DNA from 3 places in the Staphylococcus ratti genome. Region 2 is predicted to be linked to each of the others. Evidence: riboswitches for the same ligand, from Rfam matches in the RefSeq annotation. Region 2 holds a riboswitch; each other region holds the start of a gene.
What was found. A riboswitch is a leader RNA that binds a small molecule or an ion and turns the genes downstream of it on or off. The one in region 2 is predicted to bind S-adenosylmethionine.
Positions count from the first base shown of each region.

Region 1: another riboswitch for S-adenosylmethionine. It lies ahead of LN051_RS08705 (methionine ABC transporter ATP-binding protein); the one in region 2 lies ahead of metK (methionine adenosyltransferase).
Region 3: another riboswitch for S-adenosylmethionine. It lies ahead of LN051_RS02255 (Na+/H+ antiporter NhaC family protein); the one in region 2 lies ahead of metK (methionine adenosyltransferase).

Region 1 covers NZ_CP086654.1:1,816,466-1,820,553, reverse strand. The annotation lists gene LN051_RS08735 (nitroreductase family protein) at 1-416, shown strand, start outside; gene LN051_RS08730 (thioredoxin family protein) at 468-788, opposite strand; gene LN051_RS08725 (arsenate reductase family protein) at 956-1,309, shown strand; gene gcvH (glycine cleavage system protein GcvH) at 1,379-1,759, shown strand; gene LN051_RS08715 (toprim domain-containing protein) at 1,842-2,237, shown strand; gene LN051_RS08710 (thioredoxin family protein) at 2,203-2,517, shown strand; SAM riboswitch class I at 2,558-2,666, shown strand; gene LN051_RS08705 (methionine ABC transporter ATP-binding protein) at 2,766-3,794, shown strand; gene LN051_RS08700 (methionine ABC transporter permease) at 3,787-4,088, shown strand, end outside.
Region 2 covers NZ_CP086654.1:936,825-940,912, forward strand. The annotation lists gene LN051_RS04560 (alpha/beta hydrolase family protein) at 1-116, shown strand, start outside; gene pckA (phosphoenolpyruvate carboxykinase (ATP)) at 155-1,735, opposite strand; SAM riboswitch class I at 1,967-2,078, shown strand; gene metK (methionine adenosyltransferase) at 2,188-3,387, shown strand; gene LN051_RS04575 (nuclease-related domain-containing protein) at 3,476-4,088, shown strand, end outside.
Region 3 covers NZ_CP086654.1:527,533-531,620, reverse strand. The annotation lists gene LN051_RS02265 (hypothetical protein) at 1-121, shown strand, start outside; gene LN051_RS02260 (SRPBCC family protein) at 273-770, opposite strand; gene LN051_RS02255 (Na+/H+ antiporter NhaC family protein) at 797-2,107, opposite strand; SAM riboswitch class I at 2,199-2,295, opposite strand; gene hutI (imidazolonepropionase) at 2,943-4,088, opposite strand, start outside.

The DNA.
Region 1 (4,088 bases), 880 kb from region 2:
AGCCATGGCGCGTGGTCTACGTTCCAAAACATAAGTTGGGTGAAATGAGCAAAGAAGTCACACGTTATGCTTTTCCACGGGAACCAGAAAAAAAACAAAGTCATTATGACGCAGTGACCAATTTAGGGGGCTTTATTGCGCTGATTATGAAATGTGATGCACGCCAACGTGAAGAAAATGAAAATTATTTAGCGGTTGGAGCATATGCACAAAATTTATTACTTCTTTTATATGAAAAAGGTATTGGCACGTGTTGGAAAACACCTACGTATATTTTTCATCCAAAAGTGAGAAATGTTTTTGGTGTACTCCCAGATGAAAGGCTCATTGGTTTTATTTATTTAACAGATCTCGAGAGCGAAAAAGAGACAGAGGCCAAACGTAAAAATAAAGGCGTTTATACTGAATATATTTAAAAGTAAAAAAGACACGTAGATTAAATCATGATCTACGTGTCTTTTTAAGCTTTATCCTAAACTTTCAGCTAAAAATGATTCAACTTGTTCTGGAGATTTTGCATGTGCGGAATGCAGGTGGTGCAATTTCTCGCCATTTTTGAAAATAAGAATACTTGGGATGCCCATTACGTCATTTTCAATGGCTGCTTCTTCAACTTCATCACGGTTCACGACATACCAATCATATTGATTGTATTTTTGGACGATTGGGTCGACCCACATGTCCATCGCTTTACAATCGGGACACCAACTTGCTTCAAATTTTACAATCGCAATGTTGTCACCATTAATGATTTCTTTGAATCTATCCATGTTTTGAATTTTTTGCATAAGTATTTCCTCCGTTGTTCTTTTTCTTATTACAAAGTATAACGAATTTCTTATAATACGTCATATTTCATGATTTAATCAATATTAAAAATGAGCATCAACTTAAAATTAGTCTAATCTAACAAATTTTGGTATATTTGTTATAAGTCAAGCAAGGAGGTTAGAGCATGATTAAGTTTTATCAGTATCCTAATTGTACTACATGTAAAAAAGCTGCAAAATTTTTATCTGAGCATGGCGTGAGCTATGAACCAATTGATATCGTACAATTGACGCCGACAAAAGAGGAATTTAGAGAGATTGTTCAACAGTCTGGTATTGAAATTAAGAAATTATTCAATACGCATGGCGCAAAATATCGGGAATTAAAACTTAAAGATAAATTAAGTGAATTATCTGATGACGAAAAATTAGAACTTTTAGCCTCAGATGGAATGTTAGTAAAACGACCTTTAGCAATCTTAGGTGATAAAGTAACGGTCGGTTTTAATGAGCAAGTTTATCGCGATACTTGGTTATAATAAAATAGTTGATAGATAATTTGCATTGTGTCATGATTATCTTGTAAACAAATATAGGAGGGGATTCAAGTGGCAGTGCCAAGTGAATTAAAGTATTCAAAAGAACATGAATGGGTAAAAGTTGAAGGCAACATCGCAACTGTCGGTATTACAGATTTTGCACAAAACGAATTAGGAGATATCGTATTCGTTGAACTTCCAGAAGTCGATGATGAAGTAGCTGAAGGTGAAACTTTCGGTAGCGTTGAATCTGTTAAAACAGTTTCAGAATTATATTCACCAGTATCTGGCAAAATCGTAGAAATTAACGAAAACCTTGAAGATGAGCCAGAAGCTGTAAATGAATCACCATACGAAAAAGCATGGATGGTTAAAGTGGAAATAACTGACGAAAGTGAACTTGATGCGTTAATGGATGCACAAGGCTATCAAGAAATGATCGGCGAATAATAATGACGAAACTCCTAGATACTCATTGGATTATCTCGGAGTTTTTTTACACTGAATAATATCTTTTTAGAAGGTGAAGACCATGACGATGATTAACAAGATAATTGTTGTAGAAGGCAAATCTGATAAAAAAAGAGTTAACGAGGTGTTACTAGAGCCTGTCGAAATCGTTTGTACTCACGGGACGATGGGGATTGAAAAATTGGATAACATGATTGAATCATTATATGGCAAGCAAGTCTATATTCTTGTTGATGCTGATGCGGAAGGACGAAAGATTCGAAAATGGTTTCATAAGTATTTGAGTGAAAGTATTGATATCTTTGTCGATTCAACTTATAGTGAAGTGGCACGTTGCCCACGAGATTACCTCTCAAATGTATTAGGACGTCATGGGTTTAATGTTAAAAACGACTTTTATGTAAAAGGAAAGTATTCGTATCATGAATGTTTCGAAGCAATTGAACAATACATTTAAAAATAAAGATAATGAGATTCATTTAATTTTTGGTTACACACCGATGTGTGGAACATGTAAAATATCCGAGCGCATGCTAGATATTGCTAACGAAGTGGCTCAGTTACCATTAGAAAAACGAAATTTAAATTTCTATCCTGAATTTAGCCAACAATTTGAAATACAGTCTGTACCGATATTATTGATTATGAAAAACAATCAAGAACTAGAACGCATCTATGCTTTTCAATCTGTGACGTATTTGTTAGAGAAGTTAAAAAAATCTGTTGACGAAAATTGAGGGAAATGGTAAGATTTGAACAACTTAATATTCAGATAAGCTCTTATCCAGAGTGGTGGAGGGATGTGCCCTATGAAGCCCGGCAACCGTCTATGTATAGAAATGGTGCCAATTCACATAAAGTAACGATTTACTTTTGGAGATGAGAGAAATGCATCGGTATCTTTGCTTTCTCTTATTTACATAATAGGAGAAAGCTTTTTTTATTCTGATTTTTGTCATAGGACAACATATAGGGGGGAATCATATTGATCGAGCTTAAAAATATTGTTAAACGGTACGAGAGCAAATCCCAAACTGTGACAGCTGTAGATGATATCGATTTAAATATTGATAAAGGGACCATTTTTGGTATTATCGGCTTTTCTGGTGCGGGAAAAAGTACATTAATACGATTGTTTAATTATTTAGAAACGCCAACTTCTGGTGAGGTCATCATTGGTGGTGAAAATATAGGACAACTAAGTAAACGTGCACTTCGTCACAAAAGGCAAAAAGTGAGCATGATTTTTCAACATTTTAACTTATTATGGTCACGTACAGTTTTAGACAATGTGTTATTTCCGTTAGAAATTGCAGGTGTTCCAAAGAAGGAGGCAAAAACGAAAGCACTAGAACTTATAGAACGTGTCGGGTTAAAAGGGCGAGAAAAAGCATACCCTTCCGAATTGTCTGGTGGACAAAAACAGCGTGTAGGTATCGCGCGTGCATTAACGAATGACCCAGAAGTATTGCTTTGTGATGAGGCAACTAGTGCACTTGATCCACAAACAACAGATGAAATTTTAGATTTATTGCTACAACTCAAAAAAGAACAAAATTTAACGATTATTATTATTACGCATGAAATGCATGTGATTCGTCGTATTTGTGATGAAGTAGCGGTGATGGAAAGAGGGCGGATTATTGAACAAGCTGAAATAACAGAATTTTTCGAGAATCCAAAACATTCTGTCTCTAGAAGATTTGTTCAAGAAGATTTAAAGCCAAGTGCAGAATACGAGGATATTTCTGAGTTAGTAGAAATTAATGCTTCTGATAAATTAGTCAAACTTAATTTTTCAGGAGAGGCTACAACACAACCAATCGTTTCGTACATCACACGAACACATCATGTGGCAGTGAACATTTTGGAGGCGAATATTAAACATTCCAAAAAAGGGATTATAGGCTTTATTTTGTTACACCTTCAAAATGTTTCAGAGCATGAATTTGAACAATTAACACTAGAGTTAGCAGAAAAGAAAATTGAAGTTGAGGTGATAAGCCATGGGTAAAAGTTTTAGCGAAATATTGAGTGAAATGATAACGATGCCTCATATACGATGGGATGAGGTGTGGATAGCCACATACGAAACACTCTATATGACGGTGATTTCTACCATTTTTGCGTTTGTTTTTGGGCTTATCATTGGCGTGATTTTATTTTTGACATCTAAAAGTAAATCCAAAGTAGGGCGCATCTTTTACAGCATCGTTTCATTTTTTGTTAACTTATTCCGAGCGATTCCATTTATCATATTGATTTTATTGCTCATTCCTTTTACAAGTTTAGTACTTGGCACGATTAG
Region 2 (4,088 bases):
ATCAAATGCAAGAAGGGCATGTCCCTAGGCCACAAGCCATGAAAGACGTTTTAAAGATTATCCAATCGTGGATGGCTAATGTTGAAGCTTATAAAAACAACGAAAAAAAGCTGTGAAGATTTCCAAATGGATTTTACTTCACAGCTTTTTTAAATTAACCTTTGAAACCGCCAGTTTCTTCTAAATGTTGCGTATCTTCTCCAAATTTTTTGAAGTTTTCTTTGAATCTTGAAACTAAATCTTTAGCTTGTGCTTCATAAGCTTTTTTGTCTGTCCAAGCATTAATCGGTTGTAGAATCGTTGTTGGGACATCTTCTACTGCTTTTGGAATGCTTAAACCAAAGATATGATCTTGTTCAAATTCTGTGTCTTTCAATTTTCCACTAATGGCATCATTAACCATTTTACGTGTATAACGCAGTTCGATACGGTTACCTACACCGTATTTTCCTCCAGTCCAACCGGTATTAACTAAGTACACATCGACTTGATGTTTATCGATTAAATCACCAAGTAAATCTGCATACACTTTTGCATTTAACGGCAAAAATGGAGCGCCAAAACATGTTGAGAAAGAAGGTTGTGGTTCAGTAATACCACGTTCTGTACCTGCGAGTTTAGATGTGAAACCACTTAAGAAATGATACATTGCTTGGTCTTTTGATAATTTTGAAATTGGAGGTAATACACCAAAAGCATCTGCAGTTAAGAAAATAATCGTATTTGGGTGAGATGCTTTAGACGGAACAACAATATTTTCAATGTGGTGAATAGGATAGGCTGCACGCGTATTTTCTGTTAACTGATTGTCATCAAAGTCAACATAACCTTGAGCATCTACTACACAGTTTTCAAGAACTGTACCATAACGGATAGCATTGAAAATTTGAGGTTCTTTTTCTTCGGACAATTGAATAGCTTTCGCATAACAACCGCCTTCAATGTTAAACACGCCATTGTCATTCCAACCATGTTCGTCATCGCCGATGAGGCGACGCTCAGGATCAGCCGATAACGTTGTTTTACCTGTTCCAGATAAACCGAAAAATAAAGCGACATCACCTTTATGACCTACGTTGGCTGAACAATGCATGCTCATAATGTCTTGTTTCGGTAATAAATAATTCATTACAGAGAAAATAGATTTTTTCATTTCACCTGCATATTCTGTACCACCGATTAAGACTGTTTTGTGTTTGAATGAAATAATCACAAAAGTTTCAGAGCGAATGCCATCTTTTTCAGGATTTGCTTTAAAAGTTGGTGCAGAAATTACAGTGAAATCAGCTTTGATTTTTGAAGCTTCTTCTTTTGAAGTAGGTTTAATAAATAAATTTTGAGCAAATAAATTATGCCATGCAAACTCATTGACGACAGTTAAATCAAGTTGTGAATCTTTGTCACTACCTGCATAACCATTGAAAACAAATATCTCATCTTTTTTATCTAAATAATCGATGACTTGATAATATAAATTTAAGAATTTTTCTTCAGAAATAGGTTGATTTACTGCTCCCCAGTCAATATCATCTTTAACTTGAGGATTATCTACAATATATTTATCTTTAGGAGAACGACCAGTATATTCCCCAGTTTTAGCATTAATCGCCCCGAGTTCTGTTAATTCAGCTTCGTCTCGTTTTAGTATCTTATTGTAGAGTTCTGTAGTTGTAAGTTGAAAATGAGATGAAGGCTTGTCAATTAATGCGTCAATTTTCTTTGTATTGAATGACATGTTTTATCCCTCCGATAGTTATTTCAGTAATGATAGTTATTTCAATAATGTAAGCCTTTACAATTCAAGAGTATAACACAATGGATAAATAATCCATACCGAAATTAGGTGATTTTGATAGAAAAATAGTAAAATAATTAGGTTGAGGAATCGTTTTTATATTTGTGTAACATGAGTTAGAAAGAGAATTGACACTACTTATAAATTTAGGTAATATGAGACTAACGGATTCTCTTATCCTGAGTGGTGGAGGGACATGGACCCAGTGAAACCCAGCAACCTCTTCTTTAATGAAGAAAGGTGCCAAACCGTTTGCAGACTGATATTGTCTGAACGATAAGAGCGAATGGACGTTTAGAGCCTTCTCTCTATGTTTATAGTGTGAGAGGCTCTTTTTTTATTAGCTCAGAAAAAGAGAGAACTTCGTAATATAAAATTTAAAGGAGCTTATTATGACTTACAATAGAAGATTATTTACATCAGAATCAGTGACTGAAGGCCACCCAGATAAAATTGCAGATCAAATTTCTGATGCAATTCTAGATGAGATACTAAAAGGTGACAAAAGTGCACGAGTGGCTTGTGAAACAACTGTAACGACTGGAATGGCATTAATTGCTGGGGAAATCTCAACTTCGACGTATGTCGACATTCCAAAAGTTGTACGCGAAACAGTTAAAGAGATTGGTTACACACGTGCAAAATATGGCTATGACTACAAAACGATGTCTGTTTTAACTGCGATTGACGAACAATCACCAGATATTGCCCAAGGTGTAGATCGTGCATTAGAATATCGTGATGACGATAATGATGAAGCATTAAATACTGGTGCAGGGGACCAAGGGTTAATGTTTGGATATGCAACAGATGAAACAGATACGTATATGCCACTTCCTATAGATTTATCTCATAAGCTAGCGAAACGCTTAACGGAAGTACGTAAAGATGGTACTTTAGAATATTTAAGACCTGACGGTAAAGTACAAGTAACGGTTGAATACGATGAGGAAAATCATCCGAAGCGTATCGATACGATTGTTATTTCGTCACAACACCATGAAGAAATCGAATTAGAAAAAATCCAAGAGGACCTAAAAAAATATGTGATTTATCCAACAGTAGATGCAAATTTAATTGATGAAGATACAAAGTTCTTTATTAATCCTACAGGACGTTTCGTTATTGGTGGACCACAAGGTGATGCTGGTTTAACAGGTCGTAAAATTATAGTGGATACGTACGGCGGTTATGCGCGTCACGGAGGCGGTGCTTTTTCTGGAAAAGATCCTACAAAGGTAGACCGTTCTGCAGCTTATGCGGCGCGTTATGTTGCTAAAAATATCGTTGCAGCTGGTTTAGCTAAAAAATGTGAAGTTCAAATTGCATATGCGATTGGCGTGGCACAGCCAGTATCTATCGCTATTGATACTTTTGGTACCGGACAAGTTTCAGAAGATAGCTTAATTGAAGCAGTGCGTACGCATTTTGATTTACGCCCAGCGGGTATCATTAAAATGTTAGATTTACAACGCCCAATCTATAAGCAAACTGCTGCATATGGACACTTTGGTCGCAATGATATTAATGTACCATGGGAAAAAACGGACAAAATCGACATTTTAAAAGAAGCGGTGGCTTCTCAAAATTAATGTTTTTTCCATAAACACTCGCGATTTTATTAGCTTTTTTATATAATGAATATAATAAAGCAAATGTAGAAAAGGTAGGTAATTGTTAATGTCACAATTGGATCCAATTCAAATTGGGTTAATCGCTGCGAGTGTCCTTGCACTCTTGTTTCTGATTTTATTTTTGTTTGCGTTACGAAGCAAAAAGAAGGTAAAAGAAACATATTCAAGTCAGTATCAATCCAAAAAAGAAAAATTAAATAATGAACATAAAGAAGAGTTAGAAAAAGCACGAATTGAAAAGAAAAAATCAGATACGCGTCATAAGGAACAATATGACACAATGTTATCTTCTAAAAATCGTGAAATTGATGCATTAAAATTATTCTCAAAAAATGATAGCGAATACATTACAGATATGCGTCTTTTAGGCATTCGAGAACGTCTTGTAAAAGAAAAACGTATTCGTCCAGAAGATATGCATATTATGGCTAACATTTTTATGCCAACAAATGATTTAGAAGATATTACGCGTATTAGCCACCTTGTTTTGACACGTACCGGTTTATATATTATTGATTCAGAGCTACTTAAAGGCCATGTTTATCAAGGTGTTACTCAGAATCAATTCAAAGAAAACCCGATGATGGAACAAGTGTTCAAAACATTAGAGTTAGATGCACAAACACCACAAACTGTAGTGCTTGATCAACAAGAAACAA
Region 3 (4,088 bases), 410 kb from region 2:
ACTTACGTCTACAGTTGAAGAAGCTAGCAATATTTTAAGCCTCTTAGCACGACATCACATTGATATTTGTCAAGTTTACTCACCTTCTCAACCTCAAGCCCACATGATACGCATTTCATAAAAAAGAAGAGACAAAAACATAATAAGTGATTCATCTGGACAATCAATACTATGCACCCAAAGCAACAGCTTGCCCCAATTTCATTTTGAACTATAACAATAAAAGACTAGAGTGACACACGTCTAATATCTACGTGCGCCCTCTAGTCTTTTTAGTGATTTGAGTCTGTTGATTGTGCTTCTATATAATTTTGCATTGCATCAAAAATATTTTCAAAGCCATGAACAACCTTGTCATGGTATTCTTTCTTTTTTTGTTTATATTCCAATTGAGATAGACGTCGTTCTTTAGGCACTTCACTCTTATAAAAGAACGTCATTTGCGTAATCCCTGGACTGCGTTCTTCAAAAAACACTTCGATATCATCTTGTTTTTCACTTACATCCGGCATTTGAATCGTTAAACCAATTTCTAGACCTGAAACAAGTTTATTATAAATTCCTTTAACACGTACCCTCTTATCTTGACGTTGATCTATAATTTCATAATGTCCGCCTTCGACAGCTTCATTATGCACACTTGTATTTGTTCTTGAAGTTGTCATAAACCAATGACGTAGCATTTCCGGATCTATCCATGCTTGATAAGCAAACGCTGGTGTCGTTTTAAGTAAACGTACGATTTTTACTTCGACCCATTCATTTTGCATGTTTTTCACAGTGTTTCTCCTCACTTTTAAGCTTCATTCTTTTTACTTTTCAAACGTGGCAAGTTAAATAGGATTGCAATAATTCCACAAATAGCAAGCATTACTGGGTAAATCGAATAAGGTACTAACATTACTGGTGATATACCTGCAACACCTGCCGCTGCAATAAGTTGCGGACTGTAAGGAATAAAACCTTGCCAAGCACTTCCAAAAATATCTAAAATACTCGCTGACTTACGACGATCTATCTGATACTCATCCGCGATATCTTTCGCAAGAGGTCCTGACATAATAATAGAAATCGTATTGTTCGCTGTAGAAATATCAGCAACACTTACCAAGCTAGCGATGCCAAATTCAGCACCTCGTCGTGATTTGATTTTGCTTTTAATTTTGTACAACAACCAATGAATTCCGCCATGGTGCTCAACCAACCCGATCATACCACCGATAAGCAATGCAATTATCGCAATATCTTCCATACCCACGATACCTTCTGATGTAGCTTTTAAAAAGCCTGCTAAATCAAACGAATGATCAATAAGTCCAATGATTCCTGATAATAGTATTCCCCCGAGCAAGACAATAACAACATTAATTCCTAGTACAGCTAATATAAGTACAAACAAATATGGAATAATTTTAATGAAATCATAATCATAGTTTTGACCATGATTAATATGGCTACCATGTGTTAGTGCCCATAATATTATAATCGTAATTAGCGCACCTGGAAGAACGATACGGAAATTCACTTTAAACTTGTCTGCCATTTGCGTACGCTGTGTTCTTACAGCTGCGATGGTTGTATCAGAAATCATAGATAGGTTGTCACCAAACATTGCACCGCCAACTACTGTTGCCATAGCGAGTGCGACTGGAATATCTGTTGCCTGACTCAAACCAAAGCCCACTGGCGCAATTGCTGCCACTGTACCAACAGATGTCCCCATCGATATAGAAACAAACATACATATGATAAATAAACCGACAACAAGTAGATTTTGTGGGATTAAAGAAAGTCCAAAGTTAACAATGGATTCCACGCCTCCCATTTGTTCTGCTGTTTTTGAGAATGCACCTGCCAATAAGAAAATAAACATCATTAATATAATGTTTGAGTGTCCTGCGCGCTTCGCAAAAATCTCTACTTTATGCGTAAATTTTTCTTTTCTATTCATTACTAACGCAATAATTACACCGACAATTGCAGCGACATTTAATGGCATAAATGTAAAGTCTTTCGTAATTATTCCTGCACCTAAAAAGATACAAATAAATACAATTAAAGGTAATAAAGCCCATCCATTAGCCTTATCTTTGATTTCTTTAGACATTGCAATCTCCTTACCAAAAATTTAAGGTCAAACACTAATAGTGTAACATGCGCATGAACACTATTAGGCTTGACCTGATTGATTTTCGAGTTTCTTATCTTCAGCCATACAGCTTCTGGAATTGGCACACGCATGATCATGTTGCCGAAGTATCACAGGGCCAGTCCCTCCACTTCTCTTGATATGAAATATTTAATTTTACTGTTAAACTTTACATGAAAATATGAGATACGTCAATCCTCAATGATTAAGGGAGCAGGACAGAAATCTATTGATTTCGTCGTCCTGCCCCCACAAGGATGTCTAGGATTGAAGAAAGCTTGCAAAGCGCATCTTCAATTCAGACAGCTACTGGGCTTTTTTCTTTAATGCACATTTTTGATGCAGGACAGAAATCTATTGATTTCGTCGTCCTGCCCCCACAAGGATGTCTAGGATTGAAGAAAGCTTGCAAAGCGCATCTTCAATTCAGACAGCTACTGGGCTTTTTTCTTTAATGCACATTTTTGATGCAGGACAGAAATCTATTTGATTTCGTCGTCCTGCCCCCACAAGGCTGACTAGATTTGAAGGAAGCTTGTAAAGCGCACCTTCAATTCAGACAGCTACTGTACTCTTTAACTTTATTGCTCTTTTTATCATGCAGGACAGAAATCTATTGATTTCGTCGTCCTGCCCCCACAAGGCTGACTAGATTTGAAGGAAGCTTGTAAAGCGCACCTTCAATTCAGACAGCTACTGTACTCTTTAACTTTATTGCTCTTTTTTGATGCAGGACAGAAATCTATTGATTTCGTTGTCCTGCCCCCACAAGGCTGACTAGATTTGAAGGAAGCTATTGAAGTGCCAAGTCACGATTCACAATGACTTTACCAGCTTGAATGACTTTTTCCACATGATTAATACCATAATGATACGGAATGTATTCATGGTTCGGCGCATGCCAAATGACAATATTCGCTTTGTCTCCTTCATTGATTGTTCCTGCATCCACATTGATTGCTTTAGCTGCATTAACTGTGACCGCGTTCCAAATTTCATTTGGTGATAATTTTAATTTGAGTGCAGCTATTGCCATAACCATTTGTAAGTTATTCGTTACACAACTTCCAGGGTTAAAGTCTGTTGCAACCGCAATTGCACCGTTGTTATCTAACATACCGCGCGCATCCGCATAATCATTTTTATCTAAATAGAAAGTCGTTCCAGGTAATAGTACCGCTACTGTATCTGTATCTTTTAATTTTTCTTTATCTTCATTACTTGAAGCGACAAGGTGATCTGCTGAAATCGCTTGTTCATCAATTGCTAAGCCTAATCCGCCTAATGGATCGATTTCATCAGCATGAATTTTCACTTGGAAACCTTGTGCTTTCGCCGCTTCCATATAACGTTTAGATTCTTCGATTGTAAACACTCCTGTTTCGCAGAAGATATCTGCAAAATCAGCGTATGCTTTCACTTCTGGTAATAATTCAATCATTTCTTCTAAGAACGCTTCATTCGACTTAGCTTCTTTAGGTACAGCATGTGGCCCAAGAAAAGTATGACGCATATCTAAGTTATACTTTTCTTGTAAGCGGCGTGATACTTTTAATTGTTTGAGTTCATTTTCTTTATCTAAACCATAACCACTCTTACTTTCAAGTGCTAATACACCGTGGTGAATCATCGTTAATAAGTCATGTTCTGCTTTTTTAAAAAGCTCATCTTCACTCGTTTGACGCGTCGCCTTTACAGTTGAAAGTATACCACCGCCTTGTTCAAGAATATCTAAGTATGACATTCCTTGGCGTTTTAAAGACATTTCATGTTCACGTGAACCACCATGAACGAGATGCGTATGTGCATCCACTAAAGCTGGTGATACTACTTTTCCTGAAGCATCAATAATTTCTTGCGCTTCATATGCATCAGTATAAGGTCCAGAATAAACAATTTTTCCGTCTTTAATGACAACTGTCCCATTTTTAACAATCTT